Regions from separate parts of the Skermanella rosea genome, predicted to be linked through region 3. Evidence: riboswitches for the same ligand, from Rfam matches in the RefSeq annotation. Region 3 holds a riboswitch; each other region holds the start of a gene.

Region 1 (2,859 bases), 1.6 Mb from region 3:
GGCGGGATCACCCTGGTCCCGCTGTGGCCCAAGGCCGGCCGGCCGGCCCGCCGCGTCGTGGTGACCGCGCGCAAGGGAGCCCGCAGCCCCGCCCGCCTGATGCCCGGCCTGGTGCTGCACGAGGCCGACGGCGGCTTCACCGGCGCGGCCCAGGCGATCCTGCGCGACGGCGCCGCGCTGGATCTTTGAAAACAGGGCGCCCGCCCCATGTTAAGCGGCATGCTGATCCGCCGTATCATGACCGCCCTCGGTCGCAAGCCCGCCCCCACCGTTTCCGTTCTCCGGCTGTCCGGCGTCATCGGCGCCGGCGGGGCGCTCCGCCCGGGGATCACCCTGGCGGCCCTGGCGCCCGCCATCCAGCGCGCCTTCTCCGTTCCCGGCCAGCAGGCCGTGGCGCTCCAGGTCAATTCGCCCGGCGGTTCGCCGGTCCAGTCCGCCCTGGTCGCGGGACGCATCCGCCAGCTGGCCGACGAGAAGAAGGTGCCGGTCTTCGCCTTCGCGGAGGACGTCGCGGCGTCCGGCGGCTACTGGCTGGCCTGCGCCGCCGACGAGATCTACGCCGATCCCAGCTCGATCATCGGCTCGATCGGCGTGGTTTCCGCGGGCTTCGGCTTCCAGGACCTGATCGCCCGCTACGGGATCGAGCGGCGGGTACATACCTCCGGCACCCGGAAGGCCATGCTCGACCCGTTCCAGCCCGAGCGGGACGAGGACATCGTCCGGCTGAAGGCGATCCAGGCGGAGATCCACGACGCCTTCAAGGCCATGGTCCGCGGCCGGCGCGGCGACCGCCTGAAGGGGACCGACGAGGACCTGTTCTCGGGGGAGTTCTGGACCGGCGCCAAGGCGCTGGACCTGGGGCTGGTCGACGGGCTCGGCGACCTGCGATCGGTCATGCGCGACCGCTTCGGCGAAAAGGTCAACCTGCGGCTGGTCCATGGCGAGCGCCGCTGGTGGCGCGGCCGCATCCGGACGGAAGCGGCGCTGCCCGCCCTGACGCCGTCCGGCCTCGCCGACGATCTGGCAAGCGCCATGATCAATGCCGTCGAGGACCGCGCCATGTGGTCCCGCTTCGGCCTGTAGCGGCGCCCCCGGGCTGGGCGGCTGCCCGATAAGCCTTGCGGTCACACCGGGGCATGCCGCATAGTCGCGACCCCGGACGCGAGTCCGGAAAATCTGGCTGGGGTGCCGGTCCTTCGAGGGGCCGGCTGAGATCATACCCATCGAACCTGTTCGGATAATGCCGACGAAGGGAGCCCCCATGACGACAGCGCGATCCATTTCCGATATTCCGACCGGCCCGCGGTCCGACCGCCCCTCGGTCGCCATCGTCGGCGCCGGCGTGGTCGGCCTCGGCATCGGCTGGCGCCTTGCCGCCGCCGGGTGCCGGGTCGAGATCTTCGACAAGGGCGAGGCGGGACGCGGCGCCAGCCATGCCGCCGCGGGGATGCTGGCGGCCGGCGTCGAGGTCGAGCCCGGCGAGGAGGGCCAGCTGCCGCTGAACCGGCACAGCCAGGACCTGTGGCCGGGCTTCGCCGAGGAGCTTCAGGCCGCCTCCGGCATCGACGTCGAGTTGCGCACCGAGGGCACCCTCGTGGTGGCCCTGAACTCCGACGACGTCGCCCGGCTGCGCTTCAATTTCGACCTCCAGAAGAGCCTGGGGCTCGGCCATGAGTGGCTGACGGGGGCGGAGGTCAAGCGCCGCGAGCCCTATCTGCACACCGGCACGGCGGCGGCGATCCTGAGCCCGCGCGATCATCAGGTGGACAACCGCAAGGTCGCCCTGGCGCTCCGCACCGCCTTCGAGCGGGCCGGGGGGCGCTTGCATGAACACACGGCGGTCGAGGAGATCCTGGTCGAGGGCGGGCACGCCGCCGGCGTGCTGGCGGCCGGAGGCGGGACGCACCGGGCCGACGTCACCGTGCTGGCCGCGGGCGCCTGGTCGCGGGGGATTCCCGGTCTGCCCGACGGTGCCCGGCCGCCGGTCCGGCCGGTCAAGGGCCAGATGGCGGCCCTTCGGATGGACCCGCGCGAGCCGCTGCTCCGGCATGTGGTCTGGACGCCCGGCGTCTATCTGGTGCCGCGCCGCGACGGCCGGCTGGTGATCGGCGCCACGGTGGAGGAGCGCGGCTTCGACACCGACCTGACCGCGGGCGGCGTCATGTCCCTGCTCGAGGGCGCCTGGCGGGCGCTGCCGGGAGTCGAGGAACTGCCGATCGACGAGCTGTGGGTCGGCTTCCGCCCCGGCTCGCGCGACGACGCCCCCATCCTGGGACCGTCGGCGCTGGACGGGCTGGTCCTGGCGACCGGCCATCACCGGAACGGCATCCTGCTGACCCCGGTCACCGCCGACGCCGTCTCCGACCACATCCTGACCGGGCGGATCGCCGACGTCATCCGCCCGTTCGGCATCGACCGATTCGCGAAGAGAGCGGCGCCAGGCCGCCCGCAGAGTGGGAAGGAACTTCCATGACCCGACATATTCCCCCGCATATCCAGGTGAACGGCCAGCGCGAGCCGCTGGCGGCCCCGACGCTCGACGCCCTGCTGCGCGGGAAGGGGGTGGTTCCCGGAGCCCGCGGCGTCGCCGTCGCGCTGAACGGCGCGGTCGTCCCCGCCGGCCGCTGGGCCGACACCGCCCTGGCCGAAGGCGACGACCTGGAGATCGTCCGCCCCTTCTCCGGCGGCTGAAGCCGGACACGCCCGATACGAAGCCCTGAAAGCACCCCATGCCCCATCTGCCCGATTCCTTCGAAATCGCCGGCCGCACGCTCACCTCCCGCCTGTTCATCGGCACCGCCGGCTATCCGAACCGACAGGTCATGCTCGACTCCATCACGGCGAGCGGCGCCGAGGTGG
Region 2 (2,859 bases), 2.6 Mb from region 3:
GGGGCACCGCGTTCTCGTGGATGTTCACGATCCGGCCGTCGGGGCCGATGAACACCATGTCCAGCGGGATGAAGGTGTTCTTCATCCACATGGACATGGTCTGAAGCTGCGGCAGGATGAACAGCATGCCGGCGTCGGGCGCCATGGTCTCGCGGAACATCAGCCCCTGCGCCATCTGGCGCGGAGTCTCGGCGATTTCGATCGCGAAGGGGAATTTGCCGCCCGAGGCGGTCTCGATCACCAGTCGGTCGGTGCGGAACGTCTCCGCGGCGGACAGGGAGCCCTGACCGGCCGCAACCAGCAGCAGGACGAGGGTGAAGGTTCGGATGATCGCGGCAGCCATGGTCCAGTCGCTACAGGAGCCCGCACTATATGTAAAGCATTTGGGCGAATCCTGTACCGTCAGGACATGACCGCGTCCACGACCTGCCGGATCTCGTCGCGCACCGGGCCGGGCCTCGGGGCGTCGGCGATGGTGGTGAACCAGTGTTCCGGCGGGTTCTGGCCCTGGCGGCGGCTCCAGGTCAGGGCGCGCAGCACCTCCTCGGCGTCCTGAGTCACCGGAACGTCCGGGTCGATGCCGTTGAGGGTGGCCCAGACCCCGGTCCAGCAGCGGCCGACCGACCACGGATTGTAGCCGCCGCCGCCCAGGACCAGGACCCGGGGAGCGAGGGTCGCAAGCGAGCGGACGGCGTTCCACAGGGCGCGGTTGGACAGTTCCAGCCGGCTCAGCGGGTCGTCGGCCAGGGCGTCGGCGCCGCACTGGATCACCACGGCGTCGGGGGCGAAGCACCGGCCCAGCGGCATCAGGGCGTTCTCCAGGATGTAGTCCAGTTCGGAGTCGTTGAACTCCACCGGGACCGGCAGGTTGCGGGCCATGCCGCCGGCCCGGTCGCCGACCTTGCCGGTGAAGGGCCAGCGGGTGCCCTCGTGGACCGACACGGTCAGCACCCGGTCGTCGTCGGCGAAGGCATATTCCACCCCGTCGCCGTGATGGGCGTCCAGGTCCGCGTAATAGACGCGGCGCAGGCCGCCGTCGAGCATGGTCAGGATCGCGAGCACCGGGTCGTTGAAGTAGCAGAAGCCGCTGGCCCGGTCGCGCAGGCCGTGGTGGGTCCCGCCCGCGGGGTTGTAGATCACCCCTTCGTGCTCGGCCAGCAGCCGGCCGGCCAGGATCGAGCCGCCCGACGCCGTGGCGGGACGGCGGAAGACCTCGGCGAAGATCGGGTTCTCCAGCCGGCCGATATTGTAGCGGTCGCGCGCCTCCGGATCGAGCCGCTGCTCCGCCTCGGCCCGGCGGACCGTCTCTATATATGTCCGGTCGTGAAAACGGGCGAGCTGGTCGGGGGTCGCCCTGGGGCTGTCCAGATAGTCCCGGTGGTCCAGCCATCCCATGGCGCGGGAAAGGTCGATCGCGGTGGAGACCCGCGGGATCGCGAGCGGGTGCTTCTTGCCATAGGTGGAGGCCCGGTAGATCTCGCTTCCGATGAAGAGCGGGCCGATGGGCTCGGACTGGGCGGGCTGGGACTGGGCGGGCTGGGGCTGGTTCAACATGGAAGCTGACCTAGGCCGCCCCCCGCGCTTCGTCAACTATGTGCGTATTCGGTATTCCAGCGCCTTGCCAGGGCGTCACGGACTTGCAATAGTCTGTCCCAACCTCACTGGGGGGAGCCGATGGTCGGCTGAGAGGTCCCAAGCCGCGGGACGACCCCTGGAACCTGATCCGGTTGATACCGGCGTAGGGATCAGTGACCCATGCACGACCTCGTGCGGCCGACCGTGTCGGCCCATCCTCCCAGCATCGGCGTGAGAATTGAGCGGGCCCGCCTGACCTATGGCGGCGCGCGGCTGTTCGACGGCCTGGATTTCGAGCTCGAAGGCGGCCGCTGCACCTGCCTGCTCGGGCCGAGCGGCGTCGGCAAGACCACGCTGCTTCGGCTGATCGCCGGGCTGGCCGATCCGGAGCCGCCCACGGTCCTGGCGGCGGAGGACGGAAAGCCGCTGGACGGCCGGGTCGCCTACATGGCTCAGCAGGACCTGCTGCTGCCCTGGCTGGGCGCGCTGGACAACGTGCTGCTGGGGCCGAGGCTGCGCGGCGAGGCGGTGGGCGCCGCCCTGGCGGACCGGGCGCGCGGGCTGCTCGACGCGGTCGGGCTGGGCGACCGGCTGCAAGCCCGGCCGGCGGAGCTGTCGGGCGGCATGCGCCAGCGGGTGGCCCTGGCCCGCACCCTGATGGAGGACCGTCCCGTCGTGCTGATGGACGAGCCCTTCTCGGCCCTGGACGCGATCACCCGGCTCAGGCTCCAGGAACTGGCGGCCGGGCTGCTGGCGGGGAAGACGGTGCTTCTGGTCACCCACGACCCGCTGGAGGCGCTTCGCATCGGACATCGGATCCATGTGATGGCGGGACAGCCGGCGGAAATCGGGCCGGCGATCTCGCCCGAGGGTTCGCCGCCGCGGCCGGCCGACGATCCGGCGCTTCTGGCGCGGCAGGCCGAGCTGCTGCGGCGGCTGTCATCATGATGCGGGCGGTACGGCCCATGGTGCGCCCCCTGGTGACCGCGGCGGTCCTGATCGCCGCGTGGCAGGCGCTTGTCTGGGCGACCGGCGTGCCGCGATTCATCCTGCCCGATCCGGCGCGGGTGGCGGTGGCGCTGTGGGAGCGGGCCGGCCTGATCGGCTACCACGCCCTGTTCACGATGGGCGAGATCCTGGGCGGGCTGGCGCTCGGCGTCGTGCTGGGCGCCGCCACGGCGCTGACGCTCAGCTATTTCCGGCCGGCGCGCCGCTGGCTGATGCCGGTGCTGGTGTTCAGCCAAGCGATCCCGGTGTTCGCGCTGGCGCCGCTGCTGGTGCTGT
Region 3 (2,859 bases):
GCGCGCCGCCTCAATGCTGGCGTTCAGCGCGAGCAGGCGCGTCTCCTTGGCGATCTTCTCGATCAGCGAGGCGATCGAGCCGATCCTGTCGGACACGTCGGTCAGGTTGTTGGCGATGTCGCGGGCCGCCTGGGACCGGACGGTGGCGTCCTGGGCGGCCCCGGTCGAGCGGTCCACCTGCCGCGAGATCTCGGCGATGGAGGCCGAAAGCTCCTGGGTGGCGGCGGCGATGGTCTGGGCGTTGACGTCGGCCTCGTGGGACGCCTCGGCGACGTGGCCGCCGTCCTCGCTGACCATGCGGGCGGCGCCCAACACCTCGGTCGAGGCCCTTTCCATCGCCTCGGCCTTGCGGCGGACCAGCTGGACCGCGTCGTCCAGCTCCTGCTCGAAGGTGTCGGCGAGGTCGAGCAGCTCGTCCGTCACGTGCTGCTCGGTCGTCGTGTGGGTATAGACGGAAAGCGCCAGCTCCGCCTCCATCAGGAGGGTGCGGATCAGCGTCGCCGCCTGGTCGGCCGCGGCGTGCCGGCTCCAGCGGTTGCGCTCGATCACCGAGCGGACCAGCCGCTCCAGGATGAAGGAATAGGCCGACAGATAGAAACGCGGCTTCAGCCCGACCCGGTGGTGGGCCGACCCGATCCGCTGCACCCGCTCCACGTACCCGGCGTCGATGCCGTCGACGAACAGCTTGTGCCAATGGTCCTGCTGAGCGCAGATCAGGCGGGTGACCATGCCCTCCGCCGCGATCAGCTCCGCCGTCTCGGGAAAGCGCTTCAGGAAGCCGTAGAAATCGGTGAGGATGCCGTCCAGGTCGGCGTTGACATGGGGGCCGAGCTGCCGGAGCGAGCGCTGCGTGGCACCGTCGATCCGCCAGAGCGCCAGCTCGACCGACGTGCCATGGGACGGGGCCGCGTCGGGCTGAGCCCGCGCGTCGGACAGCTCGCGAGTGTTCATTGGTCATCCCCCCAGTTGCAATCGCGGACAATCGGGCGCCAGGGTTGCAGCGGCAATGATCTACGTCAAAAGTATTAGATTAAACGGCCGGGCGCTCTCCTTCGGATAGGGCTGGCCGAGCCTTGACGGGGCCAAGCCGGACTGTCACTGTCGCGTCACGAAGGCTGGGGTGCCGGGCCGATCCGCCCGTGCTGAGATCATACCCATAGAACCTGATCTGGATCATGCCAGCGAAGGGAGCCCGTGGGACCGACCAAGAGCAAATCGCGGCACTCACAGGTTTCCGCTTCGCAAGGAGGAAGGGGAACCGACGATGTCCGCCCGGAAGTCCACACTGTTCGCCGCCGCGTTCGCCGCCGCCCTGTCGTCCGCCGCCGGCTCCGCCGCCGCGGCCGACCTGGACATCCCGGTGCTGGTGCCGGTCACCGGCTTCCTGGCGCTGGAAGGCACCAGCCAGCGGAACGGCGCCGTCCTGGCGATCCGGGAAGCTCCCGAAGGGGTTACGGTGCGGTCGGAAGTGATCGATACCGGCACCTCCCCCGAAGGCGCGGTAACCGCGCTGGAACGGGCGTCCGGGCGCGGGACCCCGACGGCGGTCGCCGCTAGCATGCTGGGCACCCAGATGCTCGCCATGCTGCCGCTGGCCGACGAGTACGGCATCCCCCTGGTCACGGTCTCCGGCACGGCGTCGATCACCGAGCGCGGCAATCCCTGGGTCTTCCGCTTCTTCCCCGGCGACGGGGTCACCAAGACCGCCCATGCCCGCTACGTGGCGGAGGAACTGGGCAAGCGCAGGCCGGCCGTGATCTACCAGACCACCGCCTATGGCCAGAGCGGCCAGGCGCACCTGCGCGACGCCTTCGGCAAGCTGGGCGTCGAGCCGGTGTTCGAGGAGGGCGTCGATCCCGGCATCCGCGACATGCTGCCGGTGCTGACCAAGGCCATGGCGGCCAACCCCGACGTGCTGGTCCTGCACCTGCATTCCGGCCCGACGGCGCTGTTCGTGCGGCAGGCGACGGCCATGAACCCCGGCGTGCCGATCGTCGCCGGCTCGGCCATGCACCAGCCGTCCACCGCGGCGTTGCTGGAGCCGGCCGAACTGAGGGGCGTCTGCGCCGAGACCTCGGCCTCGCCGGTGTCGGGCGGCTCGCCGGAGATGGAGCGCTTCACCGCCGAGTACCGCACGGCCTTCGGCACCGAGCCCGACGCCTTCGCGCTCGGCCAGTACGACGGCATCCGCATGGTGTTGGACGCGGCGGCCAAGGGGGCGGACACGCCGGAGGCCGTGCGCGACGCGCTGGCCAAGGGGACGTACCGCGGGCTCGCCATGACCTACCACTCCGACGGCCGGGGCAACATGGCCCATTCCGCGGTCATCGTCTGCTACGACGGATCGTCGCGCGTTCCGGCGGTGGTCAAGCGCTACGACGTGGCGCCGTGACGGGTGTCGCGCAGCTTCTGGTCAACGGGGTGGCACTGGGCGCCGCCTATGCGCTGGTCGCCCTGGGCTTCGTACTGGTGCTGAACGCGACCTCGGCCGTCAACTTCGCCCAGGGCGACCTGGTCATGGCCGGCGGATTCCTGGCGGTGGCCCTGGCGGGGCTGATCCCCCTGCCCGGCATCCTGCTGCTGCCGCTGGTGGCGGCGCTGATGGCGGCGCTGGGGCTGCTGGTGTCGCTGCTGGCCTACCTGCCGCTTCGGCATCGCCCGCCGGTCAGCGTCTTCATCAGCACCATCGCGGTCGGCATCATCCTGCAGAACGGCGCCACCCTGCTGTTCGGGCCGGAGCCGAAGGCGGCGCCGCCGCTGTTCGGGGGCGGAACGCTGGAGATCGCCGGCCTGCTCGTGCCTAAGCAGTCGCTCGCGGTCGTGGCGGTGGCCGGGCTGCTGATCCTGGGGCAGCACTGG
Region 4 (2,859 bases), 1.8 Mb from region 3:
TGCGCCAGGCACCACTTGGCCAGGATCGAACCGCCGCGCGAGACGATGCCGGTCACCCGCCGCGCGGTCAGCGGGATATGGGCGAGCCGGACGCCGGCATGGATGGTGAAGTAGTCCACGCCCTGCTCCGCCTGCTCGACCAGGGTGTCGCGGTAGATGTCCCAGGTCAGCTCCTCGGCCCGGCCGCCGACCTTCTCCAAGGCCTGGTAGATCGGGACGGTGCCGATCGGCACGGCGGCATTGCGGATGATCCACTCGCGGGTGGTGTGGATGTTGGCGCCGGTCGAGAGGTCCATCACGGTGTCGGCCCCCCAGCGGGTCGCCCAGACCATCTTCTCGACCTCTTCCGCCACGGAGGAGGCGACGGCGGAATTGCCGATGTTGGCGTTGATCTTGACCAGGAAATTGCGGCCGATGATCATCGGCTCGATCTCCGGATGGTTGATGTTGGCCGGGATGATCGCCCTGCCCTTCGCCACCTCGTCGCGCACGAATTCCGGGGTGACATGGTCCGGGATCGCGGCGCCGAAGGACCGGCCGTCGCGCACGGCGTCGAGCGCCGCCTGCCGGCCGAGGTTCTCCCGGATCGCGACATACTCCATCTCCGGCGTGACGATGCCGCGCCGCGCATAGGCCATCTGTGTCACGGCGGCACCGCCCCGTGCCCGCAGCGGCCTGCGGGCGGGGCCGGAGAACTCCTCCAGGTTGGAGCGTTGGCCCTGGCGCAGGCCGTTGTCCTCCGGCCTGACCGGCCGGCCGTCATAGGCTTCGGTATCGCCGCGGGCCGCGATCCAGCCGGCGCGCAACGGGGGCAGGCCGCGGGCGATGTCGATTTCAGCGGCCGGATCGCTGTAGGGGCCGGAGCTGTCATAGACACGGACCGGCGGTTCGCCGCAGCCGGGCTCCAGGTCGATCTCGCGCAGTGCGACCCGCAGGTCCGGGTACTGGGTGCCCGGAACATGCACCTTGCGCGACGCGGGCAGCGGCCCAGTGGAAACGGTGAAGGTCGGATTGCTGTCTTTCGGCATCGTGATCTCCTGCTTCGAAGGCGAGCGGAGATCCGGAATGCAGCGACGGATATGATGAGACCGGGCGCGGATGCGACCGCGGAGTCCTCGCCCTCTCCCCTTCCTACGCCGGCACGACCCGGATCAGGTTCAAAGGGTCTCCGCGTTGCCGCTAGGCCGACGGAATCTCAGCCCCCTATCGGGGCTCCCCTGGGAATACGCCGATCCTCAGGGCATCGCCGCCGCTTGTCAAGCCGTCCGTCGCCTGAAGTGACCGGTGCCGACGCCTTCAGGGCCGCTTCAGGAAATAGGGCCGGCTGCGGACCGCGACCGGGTCGGACTGGAAGGTCTGGATCGCATTGGCCGGGGTTCCCTCCAACAGGTCCCGCATGACGACGCCCATCGGATGGGGGCTGGCGCCGTATGTCAGCCGCACCCGATCCGCCGGTCCGTCATCGGCGATGAAGAAGGTGTCGAAGGGCCGGGCGACGCTCCAGCGGGAGCCGACCGGCCGGCCCGCGGACACGCCGTACCGGGTCACCGGGGAGATCGTGCCGGGAATCGGGGTCAGTCCGGTGGTGTCGACCAGGACGGTGAAAATGCAGTCGGCCGGGTCGTCGGGGTCGGTGACCCGGAATCCCCAGGTCTGCATCCACTCCGTCTCGGCGGTCGCGGCCCTGCCGTCACGGACAGGATCGGGCGATGGAAGGTTGACCAGGAAGCCGGTCAGGAACATCGGGTCGCCGAACAGTTCCCTGCCGACCGAGACGGCCGCCGGATCATCGCAGGGCACGAACAGGCGGTGGTTTCCCAGCAGATGGGTCTGCTCGTCGCCCATGAGCCACTGGTCGAAGGTGATGTCCGGAACCTCGTCCCAGCGGCCTTCCGGACAGGCCACGATGCTCAGTTCCAGTTCCTGGACGATCCCGGCCGCCGACGGCGACCAGTGTTCGGGCGGCAGGTTCAGCCCGGCCGACCGGAAGGCGCCGTGGACATGGAAGCCGTAGCTGACCGAGGCGTGGTCGCCGAAAATGGCTGGCCGCAGCCCGCTCCCTTCAAAGAGGTCGGTCACCCTGGCGGGATCGACGAGGTGATGGACCACGCAGCTGGACAGCGCGGCTTGATGGAACGGCGGAGCCACCCCCGGCAGGATCGGAGGCAACCGGGTGGGGGTATCGAGCTTCCTGGCTGTGGTCGGCATGTCCTGGCTTCCTGCGGGGATGTGCAAACAGGAGAGATAAAACTTCGGATAGGCAAAACTCCACCCTTTTCTTCCGCGCTCGCATTACCGATCCGAAACCGTTATCCTGTTTGACGAAACCATGGCCGGAATCTAGGGAAACTTCAGGAAGGCCCCGCCACCGCGCCTACTCCGGACGGTGGCGGGACAAGAGCCTACTTCTCGGTTTTCGCGAGGACGTGGAGTGCCTGAGCCCACAGGAAGTATTTGCACGTCGCCAGTTCTTCGATCGTGTCGATCCCGAAGGCTTCCTTGAGTTTGAGCGCGTCGCCCTCGGTGACGCCCGCGAGGGCGGCAGGCGATTGGGACATCAATTGCTTGGGCGTCATGCCCTCATAGGTCTTGTCAAGGATCGCTTTGAGACTCTCGATTGCGGCCATCGCCAGCTCCCTGATAGAAGTTTCGGCACATAGCAAGATCAACCAACAAGCATCCGCACTAACTTTGGATAAGGACACTGATATACATATTGCACAAAAGAAATCCAAGCCAAGAGCCAGAAATCTCATCCCGTTGCGAATGGAACATTCCGCTTAGCCTGCAAACGGTCGGGTTCCGGTGAGGATATTATTTGACTGGCATGGCCCGTCTTTACAAAAATTGGATTAAACC

Evidence for each region. Region 3 has a riboswitch for thiamine pyrophosphate ahead of JL101_RS23290 (ABC transporter substrate-binding protein). Riboswitches for the same ligand answer to the same signal wherever they lie in the genome.
Region 1: it holds a riboswitch for thiamine pyrophosphate, as region 3 does, so the genes downstream of both, thiO (glycine oxidase ThiO) here and JL101_RS23290 (ABC transporter substrate-binding protein) in region 3, are expected to answer to the same signal.
Region 2: it holds a riboswitch for thiamine pyrophosphate, as region 3 does, so the genes downstream of both, JL101_RS06760 (ABC transporter ATP-binding protein) here and JL101_RS23290 (ABC transporter substrate-binding protein) in region 3, are expected to answer to the same signal.
Region 4: it holds a riboswitch for thiamine pyrophosphate, as region 3 does, so the genes downstream of both, thiC (phosphomethylpyrimidine synthase ThiC) here and JL101_RS23290 (ABC transporter substrate-binding protein) in region 3, are expected to answer to the same signal.

What each region holds. Positions count from the first base shown of each region.
Region 1 is NZ_CP086111.1:524,646-527,504, reverse strand. It holds gene JL101_RS02490 (tRNA1(Val) (adenine(37)-N6)-methyltransferase) at 1-189, shown strand, start outside; gene JL101_RS02485 (S49 family peptidase) at 238-1,083, shown strand; TPP riboswitch at 1,172-1,272, shown strand; gene thiO (glycine oxidase ThiO) at 1,262-2,473, shown strand; gene thiS (sulfur carrier protein ThiS) at 2,470-2,691, shown strand; gene thiG (thiazole synthase) at 2,730-2,859, shown strand, end outside.
Region 2 is NZ_CP086111.1:1,457,810-1,460,668, reverse strand. It holds gene JL101_RS06770 (DUF192 domain-containing protein) at 1-343, opposite strand, end outside; gene JL101_RS06765 (acetoin utilization protein AcuC) at 403-1,554, opposite strand; TPP riboswitch at 1,655-1,763, shown strand; gene JL101_RS06760 (ABC transporter ATP-binding protein) at 1,756-2,523, shown strand; gene JL101_RS06755 (ABC transporter permease) at 2,541-2,859, shown strand, end outside.
Region 3 is NZ_CP086111.1:4,987,160-4,990,018, forward strand. It holds gene JL101_RS23285 (methyl-accepting chemotaxis protein) at 1-951, opposite strand, end outside; TPP riboswitch at 1,107-1,207, shown strand; gene JL101_RS23290 (ABC transporter substrate-binding protein) at 1,265-2,392, shown strand; gene JL101_RS23295 (branched-chain amino acid ABC transporter permease) at 2,389-2,859, shown strand, end outside.
Region 4 is NZ_CP086111.1:3,154,045-3,156,903, forward strand. It holds gene thiC (phosphomethylpyrimidine synthase ThiC) at 1-1,028, opposite strand, end outside; TPP riboswitch at 1,111-1,229, opposite strand; gene JL101_RS14620 (hypothetical protein) at 1,297-2,208, opposite strand; gene JL101_RS14625 (hypothetical protein) at 2,403-2,627, opposite strand.